DNA from 3 places in the Exiguobacterium sp. s192 genome. Region 1 is predicted to be linked to each of the others. Evidence: a T-box and tRNA genes for the amino acid it is inferred to sense, from the RefSeq annotation. Region 1 holds a T-box; the other regions hold tRNA genes.
The links. A T-box is a leader RNA that pairs with one kind of tRNA and senses whether it is charged. The one in region 1 lies ahead of argS (arginine--tRNA ligase), so its partner is inferred to be a tRNA-Arg.
Positions count from the first base shown of each region.

Region 1 (4,638 bases):
TGCCAACAGCTCACCTAGTTTTTTACGTGTCTGTTTTTTCACCATGAAGAATTCGAAATTTCCTTTTGTTTCGAGTGCATCACCGCTGATCGGCGCAATTTGATCCGCTCCGGGTGCTGTCACGAAATCAAATACGAAATCGACCGATTCTCCCGGAAGCCATGCTGCGACTTTTCCATGGAAGTCTGCAATGAAAGCAACTGATGCTGCCAAATCTTCCTGGTTCATTTGTGTAGAAGCGTGCTGCAACCGTTCCATTGTCTCTTTGTTCATATAATAACCCCATCTTTAATCTGATTTACTTACATTTCTTCTGGAGCACCTACACCAAGCAGGCGTAATCCTTCCGTCAATACAATCGTAACCGATTTTACGAGTGCAAGGCGAGATTGTTTTTCTGCGTCGTCTTCTAAAACACGGACTTGTCCGTAATATTTGTTGAAACTTTGTGCTAAGTCAAGCACGTACCGGCTGATGATTGAAGGCTCGCGACGTGTAAACGCACGGTCAATCACGGTCGAGAACTGGTTCAGCATCGACACGACGCCCCATGAGTAATCGTCCGCACTTCCGGCAAACGCTGAACCGTCGTATTCACCTTTACGCAATAATGAATTTGCCCGTGCATTCGTATATTGGACGTACGGACCCGTTTCTCCTTCAAACTTCAGCATTTGTTCGAGATCAAATTCAATGTTGTTCATCCGCTCATTTTTAAGATCATGGAAAATAACAGCGCCGACACCCACTTCACGTGCCGTCTGCTCCGCATTCGCCAGGTTAGGATTTTTCTCGGCGATGTTCTGTTTTGCGACATTAATCGCATCTTGAAGGACTTCTTCTAAGAGAACGATCCGCCCCTTACGTGTCGACATCTTTTTGCCGTCTTTCATGATCAGACCAAACGGTACATGATGCATGCCGTCGACATTTTCAAAGCCAAGTTTTTTCAAGACTGCGAACAATTGCTTGAAGTGCAACGCTTGTTCACCGCCGACAACATAAAAGGCTTGCTCAAAACCGTATGTCTCAAGACGATACACGGCAGCCGCCAAATCACGTGTCGCATACAACGTCGCTCCGTCTTTTTTCTTGATCAAGGCAGGAGGCATTCCTTCTGCTTCGAGGTCGACGACCATCGCACCTTCCGACTCGACCAGCAACTCTTTTTCTTCGAGCAAATCGATGACATGTTGCATCTTGTCATTGTAGAATGCTTCCCCGTTCAAGCTGTCGAAGCTGACACCCAGCATTTCATACACACGGTTGAATTCAACAAGTGACACTTCGCGGAACCATGTCCAAAGTGCCGTCGCTTGCTCGTCACCTTGTTCGAGTTTTTTGAACCAGGCACGACCTTCATCTTCTAAGCCCGGGTTTTCTTCCGCCTCTTCGTGGAAACGAACGTACAGTTTGAGCAATTCTTTAATTGGCTCAGCGCGGACATCTTCTTCCTTGCCCCACATGTTGTAAGCAACCATCAGCTTGCCGAACTGTGTTCCCCAGTCTCCGAGGTGATTGATGCCGACGACTTCGTATCCTTTTTTCCGTGAAATCTGGTTCAATGCGTTTCCGATGACCGTTGAACGGAGGTGCCCCATTGAAAACGGCTTCGCGATGTTCGGAGACGAGAAGTCGGTGACGATTGTTTTCCCGGTCGGCTCACTTGAACCGTATGCCTGTTGCTCGTCTAACACACGTTTGACGATTTCACGCGAAACGATTTCCCGGTTCAAGAAGACGTTGACGTATGGTCCGGCAGCCTGAACATTTGAAAAAAGTGGATTATCGATTTTTTCAGCCAGTTCCGTCGCAATCATCATCGGTGCTTTCCGGAATGCTTTCGCGAGTTGGAAACAAGGGAAGGCCAAATCTCCGTGGTCCTCATGTTTCGGTTGTTCGATCAGTTGTTCAATCTCTTGTTGCGACAAAGCATCACCGATTACGCTGTGTAATACTTCCGCATATTGTTGCTTATAACTCATGTTATTCCCTCCAACAGTTTATTTTTTCCAATAAAAAACGCCCTTTGCGCAACACGCAAAGAGACGGAATGACCGCGGTACCACTCTTCTTGGTGTCGACGGTGCGACACCCACTTTAACTGGGGATAACGGGGGGCCCCCGGCTACGCCTGATCAGGTTGATTCGGATAGCATCTCGGAAGTGCGTTTCACGGTTTTTCAATCCATTCAGGCTTCCACCATTCCCTGATTCGCTGGTCGATCAAATGATCCCGTTACTTTCTTCGTCATTGATTGTTTGATATCTTCCACATTATACGCAATCCGCTTCATTCTCTCAACCTTATTTTTTTGTAAATCCCTCATCATAATTTCCACAAAACGGGTATAAGTAGGGAAGGACTGTTAAAGGAGGGGACGCATTGTGGTCTACTATCAAAAAGTGGCACGGACGAGTTGGCTTGTGTTGTATCTCGTTGCCGGTCTGCTCACCTTTGCTTTACTCGCACGTCCGACGCTGATGGACTTTCCACTTTCTTTTGGTAATGCCGTCTATCTTCTGGCACTCATCATTTTATTCCAATTCGATAACGTCCGTCGTGGCGGGATTTATTATACCTTTCAAGAAGGCATCATCTTATTTATCTTCCTCAACTATGGTTTGTTGCCGTCGATCCTGCTCAGCCAAATCGGCATCATCATCTTTCAAGTTTTCTCTCATAAAAAAGAAATCCGTCTCAAACGATTTTTATACTTGTATCCAATCAACGTCTTGTTTGATTTGTTTTATCTCGCTTGTCCATCACTCGTTTACTTGGCGCTCGGCGGCCCGATCGGTACCGGATTCACGTACTCGGAAGCCATTATTCCCTTTTTAGGGTACTTGACGGCGGTCATGCTCGTCTCTTACGTGCAATGCCGTTTCGTCAATCGTGTCCTGTATCTGAAGTATGATTGGATCCGTCTTGTCCGTTTGCAGACGCTGGTTTACGGGACGAGCATGCTGTGTGCGTTTCTCGGCATCTGGTTTTATGATGAAAATCCGCTCATCGCTGCTTCCGTCTCGGCCCTCATCTTGCTTTTGTTCAAACGGTTGCTTCAGCAACGGGGCGTGACGATCGAAGCCAACGAAAATGCCAAACGGTTTGACGATGCGAAAGAGCACCTCTTGATTTCCCGTTTCGAACGCGAGACGATTGACTCGTTATTGATTGATTTGCCTCGTCTGATCGACTTCTCGGAAGGCTGGATTTCGATTCAACAGCAACGGAAACAAATCATCTATAACATCCGGACAAAGACGGTCATCGATGTCCTTCCCTTGTTTCATTCGTTGTCGGCCGAGCAACTTCAGACGCCAATCATCCACGGTCTCCGGTTTGATTGGGGGCAAGACATCCAAATTGATTTGCCGGTCGACCGGCATTCGATGCTCGCCATTCCTTCGATTACGAACGAAGACGTCGATGTCTCGATTGTATTGTTTCATCAAATAGCCGATGCCTACGATGAGGCAAAGGCGGATGAGTTGTCGCGTTTACTCCGGATTTTCTGTCGTTCGCTGCATCGCTCTCAGGAAACGCATCAGCTCTATGCTGAAAGTCGAACCGATGCGTTGACGGAACTGTCCAACAGCCGTGCTTTTTATGAAGAGGGCGCCTATCAATTCAACTCCGACCGTTATCCGTTGTCGATTATTCTGTTCGACATCGATCACTTTAAGTATGTTAATGACACGTATGGTCATAAAGTCGGTGATCTCGTTCTTCGTGAACTCGGACGCCGTATCCGGTCCTTGCAGCAAACACGGCAGGATGTCTTTGCCGCCCGTTACGGTGGAGAAGAGTTTGTCCTCTTGCTCCATCAGTGTCCGCAGAAGCAGGCGATTGATTTCGCAGAGATCATTCGTCATGCTGTTCTTGACCGCCCTTTTTTGGTCGACGGACACCGCTTATCGATTACAATCAGTCTCGGCGTCGATACGGTCGAGCATCCGGGTGAACGGACCTTTGAAGAGTCGCTTCGTCAAGCCGATCATGCCCTTTATGTCGGCGGCAAACATAACGGTCGAAACTGTACCGCCCATTACGCTAATCTTTGAAAGGTCGTGACTACTTTGTCCATTATTGAAATCGAACACACCATCCCGATGCTGAAATCACCTCGTACCATCCGGATTTATCGCCCGACGGAACTGTCAGCCGAAGAAGCACTCCCTGTCATCTATATGCACGACGGGCAAAATGTGTTCAGTGGCGAAACCGCGTCCTTCGGAAAAGGATGGGAAGTCCATCATGCGTTGCACGCGGTCAAGTTACATGCGATGATTGTCGCCATCGACAGCCCGGACGACGGGATGGATCGATATGACGAATATGCCCCTTGGACGGATGAAGCTTTGCTCATGCGCACTGCCTATCCTTCCCACCGGACAGCGATTGGCGGAAACGGCAAGCAGTATATGGACTGGATCGTCCACGAATTAAAACCGCATATCGACACACATTACGCGACGATTCCGACCGACACGACCATGATCGGGAGTTCGATGGGCGGCGTGATTTCACTTTATGGATTGTTCGCCTATCCTGAAATCATCACACGTGTCGCCGCCTTATCGACCGCCGGCTGGGCCAACTTCTCCTCCTTACTGGAGTTCATCGAACGCAGCCCC
Region 1 is NZ_JACSMS010000004.1:56,117-60,754, forward strand. Features, by position in the region: gene KNP87_RS08885 (hypothetical protein) at 1-273, opposite strand, end outside; gene argS (arginine--tRNA ligase) at 303-1,985, opposite strand; T-box leader at 2,042-2,264, opposite strand; gene KNP87_RS08895 (GGDEF domain-containing protein) at 2,389-4,065, shown strand; gene KNP87_RS08900 (alpha/beta hydrolase) at 4,072-4,638, shown strand, end outside.

Region 2 (4,638 bases), on a different contig from region 1:
TACGAATTTTTGTTTTCAACTCGTCAAGAGAAGAAACTTCTTCGTCCATTTCTTTAGCAAACTCATCCGTCAATTCAGGAAGTTCCTGAGCTTTGACTTCGTGGATTGTTACTTTAAACACGACTGGTTTTCCAGCGAGTGATGCTTCATGGTACTCTTCTGGGAATGTTACGTCGATGTCTTTTTGTTCGCCTGTTTTCAGACCAACCATTTGCTCTTCAAATCCTGGGATGAAGTTGCCAGAACCGATGACGAGTGAATAGTTTTCTGCAGTACCGCCGTCGAATTGGTTTTCCCCATCGAAACCTGCGAAGTCGAATACGACTGTATCGCCATTTTCGATGACGCCGTCTTCTTTAACGACGAGCTCTGCGCCACGCTCTTGCATTGTTTTGAGTTCAGCATCGACATCTTCGTCTGTAACGTCTGTTTCGACTGCTGTGTACTCAAGACCTTTGTACTCACCGAGTGTAGCATCTGGTTCGATCACGAATGTGATTTTGAACTCAACCGGTTTTCCTTTTTCGAGTGTTTCGACGTCGATGTTATCAAGCGCGATTGGCTCGATTCCTGATTCGACGACAGCACCTTCGATTGTGTCTTGATACAAGATATCAAGAGCATCTTGGTAAAGTGCTTCTTCACCGTACATTTTGTTAAACATTGTGCGTGGCATTTTTCCTTTACGGAAACCTGGTGTGTTCAATGTCTTAACGACTTTCTTGAACGCTTGGTCTACCGCTTTATCAAATGCTTCAGCAGGCGCTTCATACGTGAGGACGCCGAGGCTACCTGATTGTTTTTCCCATTTTGCAGTCATGCTGAGTCCCTCCAAAAATGTCAATTAGCGTACATGTGTGTACAACAAGTCACATTATAGCACAGTCTTTCTGAGGATTACCACTGTTGAACGAGGCAATCGCCTTCAATTACTGAAGGAGTGCTTGTTCATACAGTTTTCCTTCCGGCAGCACCAAATGGACAGCCCGGTAAATCTTCTGTGCCTGTGGACTTAAGGATTCCGGCGGAGCTTCAGACAAAAAGTCGAGATCCGCCAATTCTTCGACGGCACCGAGCCATTCATCCACCACTTCCCCCTGTTCCATCGTCTCCTCTAAGTAAACGATTTGATACCAGTTCATAAGCAAAAGCGCCTTAAACGGATCCATCCGTTCCAAGTCGAACGCAGCATCGGCAAGTCGTTGTAATTGAATGGCCTGCTGCGTCAGACATGACTCAAGCTGTTCCGGACGATGAAACAACATATGAACATCAAGCGACTGAATCGACACTTCGATTGGATAGACATGCGCCGATTCTGTCAGCTGGGGAAGCAACCGTTGTATGACAAGAGCACTTGGATGTTTCACGTCCCGTCCTGTCAAATAGTCATGAACGATATAGTGCATCAATTCAGGATGCACCCGTAAGTCCGTTTGTGCCAAGAAACGGACTTGCTCTTCCAGCGTTCCGAAGCGGTAGAGCGTGATCCAGTCCTGCTCTGTAAGCGTCACTGCAGGTTTTTCTTCCAATTGTAGATACGATGCATCATCGGTCTGCTGAACGTTCCGCGCCGTGCGTGAACGTGATGCGGCCACTTCTTCTAACTTTAGTGCCAATCCGTATGGCAAATAAGGGGATGCGGTTCGCAAGGCAAGGTCGAATGCATATCGTTCTCCCTTTTCATACATGAAAATCGCAAGCACCTGCTCGACACCGTCCAACCCAAGAAAAGGGTCGACGATGGCCAGATAGGCTTCGATTCCGTCTTCCCTTGCTAAAAAAGCCTCTTGGATCGTGTAGAGAAGATACAAGATATCATCTTCTGACGTCATGGTTTGAAGTTGGTTTAAGCGAAGATTCAATTCTGCCTCACTCAACGCAGCAAGGCGTTTTTGCTCATCGATTAACGGTTGTTCCATCCAACGTGACTGTCCCACGGTCATTCCACCTTTTTTCCTGTCTGACGTTCTTATTTTGTGAACGGATCAAGCAAAGACGTCCAGTTTGTGATTGCTTCTTGCAACTGGCCTGCCTGCTCGATACCCATTTTGTTCAGTGTATCCAACGAGACATCGGCTTCTAGTAAACGCGTAATGTCTTCAGATTGATTGACATATTGTTCGAGTTTTTCACTGAGATTTTTTAATTCTGCCGGCGGACTCTCTAAACTCGCGAGACGTTCGTCGATTTGATTCAGTTCTTCGTTCAACTGTTGAACGGTTCCATCATTTTGAAGTTTTTCAATCTGTTGATCGAGCGCCTGCTCCGGATTTGCCGATTCACGGGCCTCGGTAGCCGCCTGATCCAACTTTGTCGAAAGCTCAGATGTCACCTTTGATGTGTCTTGGGCGATATCTTGCAGTTGTCCTGCATAATCGACACTATTTTTTACATCTGTCACTTGTTGTTTCGCATTGTCCACTGTATCCGTAACCTCGCTACATCCAGCTAAAGCAACTGTCAGCAACAGGATTCCACTCATTCGTTTCATCATCTTCATCATCCCTTTCAAGTTCATGATACCTTGATTATACCCGATGAAGCAGATAAAAAAAAGAGACCCCCCTCATAAGGGAAGTCTCTATTTTAATTATAGTGTCCCAAGAGGGATTCGAACCCCCGACCGACGCCTTAGAAGGGCGTTGCTCTATCCAGCTGAGCTATTGAGACGTGTCAACACGAATAAACTATACTAAAACAATTCTTTCGTGTCAATCACATTAGTAAAAACTATTTTTCAAAGTGTTCCGTCAAGATGTAAGGCATTGATCGTCTCACCGGTCAAATCATAAAAATCGACTGTGAACTGCCCATCCACTAACGTTAAAACGGCATACGTCTTTTCCGGACGATGACGGGGCATCCGGATTGATCCCGGATTAATAAACAGTTTCCCGTCATGCTGTTCTGCCTTCGCGACGTGAGAATGACCATATAAAACAACCGCAGCCTTTTTCTGATCCGCATGATGAACCAACTGATCAAGACTGTATTTAACGTCTTGTCGATGACCATGGACGCAAAGGATCCGAACCGCACCCAGTTCTTCTGTCACTTCGTCTGAAAAATCATTTCCATAGTCACAGTTCCCTTTGACGACACGATACGGATATAACGATTCGGAATCTCCGGTCAGCTGTGAATCGCCGCAATGAAAAGCGATATCGACATCTTGATGGCGATTAAAGATCGTCAGCAACTCCTGGTCAAGCCCGTGGCTATCACTTACGATTAATGCTTTCATCTCTGATCACTCTCCTAAAAAAGTAGTCAATGCCAATTCAAGTTTTCGTAATGCTTGTCCCCGATGACTGATGGACGTTTTTTCACTTTTCGTCAACTCGGCTGCCGTCTGATTCAAGGACGGGATGATAAACAACGGATCGTAACCGAAGCCGTTTGTTCCCTTCCGTTCAAAACCGATCGTCCCTTCCATCGTTCCGCGTACGGTTAACGTTTCACCGGACGGTTTCGCAAGAGACAAGGCGCAGACAAAACGGGCAGTCCGTTTTTCTGTTGGTACGTCAGCCAGTTTTTCCAGCAACAACGTGTTGTTCGCTTCGTCTGATTTGTCCTCACCCGCAAATCGGGCGGAATAGACACCTGGCGCTCCGTCCAAAGCATCTACTTCAAGACCGGAGTCATCCGACAACACGGCATGACCAAAATAAGCTGCCGCTTCTCTTGATTTCAATTCGGCATTTTCTTCAAACGTCGAACCGGTCTCATCCGTCTCCGGAGCCGTTTCGTAGTCGAGCAAGGATTCGACATCATATCCGAGTCGTCCAAGCATCTCCTTGAATTCATTTACTTTACCAGCATTTCTGGTCGCGACGATAATTTTCATCGGTGTTCCACCTCTTCTCCGACATACCACCAGGACGCACCTAATGCTTGTTCGGCCGCCTGAAGCAGTTCCTCAATACCCTTTTCCCCAAGTTCCAGCATATCGAGCATTTCGCGACGTGAAAATGTCGCTTCTTCGCCCGTTGCCTGAAGTTCCACAATTTTACCGGACGATGTCATGACAAGATTCAAATCGACGTCTGCTGCAGCGTCCTCTTCATAACAAAGATCAAGCAACAACTCCGTCCCGACTTTACCGACCGAAACTGCCGCGATGCCTTCTTTGATTGGTGTGTCCGTTAACTTCCCGCTTTGAATCAGTCCATCGACCGCTAGGACGAGTGCTAAAAAACCACCCGTGATTGCAGCTGTTCGTGTCCCGCCATCTGCCTGCAACACGTCGCAGTCAATCCAAACCGTCCGTTCGCCTAATTTTTCAAGATTGACGACAGAACGTAACGCCCGGCTGATCAGACGCTGAATCTCCATCGTCCGTCCGGTTTGTTTCCCGCGGACCGACTCACGACCGGTCCGTTGCGCTGTCGCGCGTGGCAACATCGCATATTCGGCATTGATCCAACCTTGACGTTTCCCGCGTAAAAACGGCGGGACTTTTTCTTCGACCGTTGCTGTACATAAGACACGCGTATCCCCGACTGAAATCAGAACGGATCCTTCTGCGTGTTTATTGACACCCGTCTCGAAATGAATCGTTCGCATGTCTGCTTGTGCTCTTTGATCTAAACGCATTTTTCTTCCTCCGTTCCTAACACTAACCGTTTGGCTTGA
Region 2 is NZ_JACSMS010000001.1:93,160-97,797, reverse strand. Features, by position in the region: gene tig (trigger factor) at 1-820, opposite strand, end outside; gene KNP87_RS00460 (hypothetical protein) at 930-1,946, opposite strand; gene KNP87_RS00455 (hypothetical protein) at 1,973-2,521, opposite strand; tRNA gene KNP87_RS00450 (tRNA-Arg) at 2,600-2,673, opposite strand; gene KNP87_RS00445 (metallophosphoesterase family protein) at 2,741-3,247, opposite strand; gene KNP87_RS00440 (XTP/dITP diphosphatase) at 3,254-3,850, opposite strand; gene rph (ribonuclease PH) at 3,847-4,599, opposite strand; gene racE (glutamate racemase) at 4,590-4,638, opposite strand, start outside.
Region 2: it encodes a tRNA-Arg, which carries the amino acid that the T-box ahead of argS (arginine--tRNA ligase) is inferred to sense. The anticodon was not compared.

Region 3 (4,638 bases), on a different contig from region 1:
CTTGCCGCACTTGCACGGATGAACGGAGCGATTTCGTTTGGTCTTGGACGCGGCTTGACGCTTGATATCTCAACGGAAAACGCGTCGATCGCCCGCCGGATCTACTCGTTGCTCAAACGGGCTTACGCGGTCCACCTCGACTTATTGGTCCGAAAGAAAATGCGGCTCAAAAAAAATAACGTCTACATCGTCCGCGTCAAACAACAGGCGGATAAAATCTTGCAGGACCTCGGCATCCTAGGTGAAGGATTCACGATGATCCGCTCGATCAGCGATTCGATTCTGAACGATGAACGCCGTGCCCGGGCGTATCTGCGCGGTGCGTTTTTAGCCGGAGGATCCTTGAACAACCCGGCAACCTCGTCGTATCACCTTGAGATTTTCAGCTTATACGAGGAGCACAATGCGGCGCTCCGGAGTCTGACGAACCAGTTTGACCTCAACGCGAAAGCGATTGAACGGAAAAAAGGGCATATCCTCTACATCAAGGAAAGTGAAAAGATTTCCGATTTCCTGAAGCTGGTCGGAGCGACGTATTCGATGTTGCGTTTTGAAGATGTCCGCATCCTCAAGGACATGCGCAATTCGGTCAACCGACTCGTCAACTGTGAAACGGCGAATCTCAACAAGACGGTCGGAGCAGCGCTGCGGCAAGTCGAGAACATCAAATTTCTCGAACGGACGGTCGGACTCGATGTCTTACCGGACAAACTGAGAGAAATCGCGATCTTGCGTGTGACACACCAAGACGTGACATTACAGGAGTTAGGCGAGATGGTCGAAAGTGGTTCCATCTCAAAATCAGGTATCAATCATCGATTGCGCAAGATTGATCAAATCGCGGATAAAATCCGAAACGGGGAATCGATGACCGGGGCTCTTTAGGGAGTAACTTGCGAGATGAACCATAGTCTACTATAATATATAGTCGGTGCAACTAAATGTTCGAATTAAGGAGTTTTTGAAATGGCTAATGAGAAAAAACGTATTTCGCTGACAGTTGATGCGAAGTTTGATGAAGTGCTTACGAAAAAAGCAAAAGCGATCGGGGTTCCGAAAAGTACACTCGTGACATTTGCGACTTCTTTATTCCTGAAGCAATTACAGGCAGAAGAAGAACTTTCACCACATGCGAACGGCATCTACACGCTGATCCGCGAAAACCATGATATCGTATCTGATATCACGGACATGATCGATTAATGAACAAGGACCGTTGTCTGCGTACTTCCTTCTTAACGGAAAGGTACAAGACAGCGGTCTTTTTTGTTCTACTCGAGAAACAGACAAAAAAACCGCCTTCACACGAAGTGAAGACGGTTTGCTGAACAGCTTACGCACGTTCCATGACGCGGTCGATTAAACCGTAGTCAGCTGCTGCTTGAGCAGACATGAAGTTATCGCGCTCTGTATCACGCTCGATGACTTCAAGTGGTTGTCCTGTGTTTTCAGCCATGATTTTGTTTAAGTGTTCACGCATTTTGATGATACGTTCTGCGTGGATTTTGATATCTGACGCTTGACCTTGTGTTCCACCAAGTGGTTGGTGAATCATGATTTCAGCGTTCGGAAGCGCAAAACGTTTTCCTTTAGCGCCGGCTTGAAGCAAGAAAGCACCCATTGAGGCAGCCATTCCGATACAGATTGTTGAAACTTGTGGTTTGATGAAGTTCATCGTATCGTAAATCGCCATACCCGCTGTGATTGAACCACCTGGGCTGTTGATGTAAAGCGAGATTTCTTTATCTGGATCTTCGGCTGCTAGGAATAGCAACTGGGCAACGACTGAGTTGGCGACGTTGTCGTCAATCGCGCTCCCGAGAAGGATGATACGGTCCTTGAGCAAACGTGAGTAGATATCGTAAGCACGTTCCCCGCGGTTGGTTTGTTCGATGACTGTTGGAATTAACATAGTCTTTGCCTCCTTATAGTTGGTATGTAGCTCATATTCGACTTGTCCTTATCATAATCCTTTGGTCAATATTGGTCAAAAGATACGCTGTAGGTTTTATGTATTTTTCCTGAATCGGATGTCACTAAACATATCAATATAGAAAAAAGGCAATACCGATAACGGCATTGCCTGTAGATTCAAGTATGGTACACCCGGAGAGATTTGAACTCCCGACACCTGGTACCGGAAACCAGTGCTCTATCCCCTGAGCTACGGGTGCATGTTTTTACTGAACAATTAATAGTATACCGACATTTTTTCAGGAAAGCAATACTAGATTGTGAAATTTCTTGTTTTTTTACAGATGGCTTGAATCCGGGCAAGAATCGACCGGTCGATTATAATAGAAACAGGTACCGATCAAGTCTGAGAAACGGAAGGTGAAGGGATGGAACAGAGGCAGGAACAGACACAACGTCTCGTGATGTCAGCGTCGCATTTGTTTCAGTTGGCGATTTTGGAAGAATCATGGGCGGAGCTTGAGGAACATCTCTATCGAATTATTCGTCGCGCCACGTCTCATAAACATAATGGAAGAAAAACGATTCATCCGGATCTTGAGCAAGTCGCGAATCGGATCGAGTCGTTTGAAGCGGATCTTCTGAAGCAAATACGTTTAGAATCGGTCAGACAGGAAATAAGATATATGGCGGAACAACTCATCATGTACTTAGATGCGGATGGATTACTCAGAACGACGGATGCGCAACTTGCCACTATTTTTAAAAGTGAAGCCACGCTGATCAAGCAGGCTCGGGAACTTCTTCAACGATGCGAGCCGACCGGTATCGCGGCACGTTCGGAAACGGAGTGTCGGTTGTTGCATGCCATGGAACTGGAAGATGCCACGCTTATTGATCGGGTGGCAGAACTCCATGACGGGCAATCACTACAGGACGTATTAGCCGGACTTGACGACGAGGAACAGCGACGAATGAAGAAGCAGATCAATCGACTGCCGAAAACTCCTCTTTTACCGGAAACGAATATCGTTATGATGCCGGAAGCGGAAATTCGAATAGTTGATGATCAACTTCACGTGGAGTGGTACGATTTGCCGCTCGACACGTCTTGGACGGATCTCGAAGAAGCAAAACCTTTTTTAAGTGCCTATGAACGGCGTCGCGTCACGTTACACGCGATCTTGGACGTCATCATGAAACGGCAGGTGAGATGGTTTCAAGGCGAACTTCATCTGGAACCACTTACGAAAAAGGAAGTCGCGGAACAAACCGGACATCATCCGTCGACGGTTGGTCGGGCGATTGCGCATAAAACGATCCGGACCGTCCACGGGACACACGATCTCGAGAACTTTTTTGTTTCCCGGACGAAGGACGGGACGTCGAGCTTTTTGATCAAGGTCCGGATTGCACAATTGATTCGGGAAACGACGACACCGTTGTCGGATCAGCACATCGCAGACCGTTTAGAGGCGGACGGCATCCGTGTCGCACGCCGGACGGTCGCGAAGTACCGGGCGAGCCTTGATTTGACACGGTCCGACATCATGAAGAAACGAAAGGCGAATGACTGATGCAAACAAAAGAACACAAGACCTTAACACTGTATTCACGTCCGGGTTGTACGCTATGTGAGGAAGCCGCCGTCTTACTTGATTTCGTACTCGACGAATTCCCGGAGTGGACGTTCGAGGAAATCAACATTGATGAAGATGCAGCACTCAGTTTACGGTTTTTATATGAAATTCCAGTCGTGATGTATCAGTCTGAAATTTGGAGTTATGGCAAATTTGAGACAGACACACTAAGAAACCGCTTACTTGAAAAAAGTTAAAGGGCGAGACTTGAAACCTCGAACAGAGGCTGTTATAGTGAAGGTGTACCAAGTGGGACAAGATACGACACGCGGGACGTAAAGTGTCCAGCAATTTTGAGAGGAGCGGGAATACATGATTCGGCAGTTAGTACAGATCCAAAAACGAATCGTGCCTGATCTGATCGAAGAAATGCAGACACGTTACGACATACTTCATTATGTCCGGCTCATGCAGCCGATCGGCCGACGGACACTTGCGACAAGCCTTGGCTTGACGGAACGGGTGTTGCGCCGGGAAGTGGACTTCCTAAAAGAGCAAGGCTTGCTCGAAGTGGCGACACAGGGAATGTCTTTAACGGACGAAGGACGGACCGTTTTACGGAGTATGCACAGCGTGATGGCAGAACTGGCCGGTATTTCCGACATGGCGAAAGCCTTAAAGGAAAAACTTGGCGTACGGGATGTCGTCATCGTACCGGGTGACTCGGATCAGACATTTTGGGTACAACGCGATATGGGACGTGCGACCGTCGCACGTTTGAAACGAGAACTTTCTTCATCTGTACACAACACGATTGCAGTCACAGGAGGAACGACGATGGCTTCCGTCGCGGCGATGATGTCGCCCGATAAGGAAAATCGTCCGATGACCTTTGTACCGGCACGTGGCGGTTTAGGCGAAACACTGGAATTACAAGCAAACACAGTCTGCTCACGGATGGCGTCTCGTGCACAAAGTGATTATCACTTGTTGCACATCCCGGACATGGTCAGTAAGGAAACGTTTGTCAAGATGGTGGAAGAGCCAAGCATAAAAAATGTGTTACAAATGATTAGAGATGCGTCAATCGTGGTACATGGAATTGGTGAGGCAAAAACGATGGCAAAACGTCGTCGTGCTTCAA
Region 3 is NZ_JACSMS010000011.1:34,510-39,147, reverse strand. Features, by position in the region: gene whiA (DNA-binding protein WhiA) at 1-885, shown strand, start outside; gene KNP87_RS14430 (hypothetical protein) at 967-1,203, shown strand; partial or broken gene clpP (ATP-dependent Clp endopeptidase proteolytic subunit ClpP) at 1,334-1,918, opposite strand; tRNA gene KNP87_RS14420 (tRNA-Arg) at 2,099-2,174, opposite strand; gene KNP87_RS14415 (RNA polymerase factor sigma-54) at 2,343-3,491, shown strand; gene KNP87_RS14410 (glutaredoxin family protein) at 3,491-3,751, shown strand; gene KNP87_RS14405 (sugar-binding transcriptional regulator) at 3,867-4,638, shown strand, end outside.
Region 3: it encodes a tRNA-Arg, which carries the amino acid that the T-box ahead of argS (arginine--tRNA ligase) is inferred to sense. The anticodon was not compared.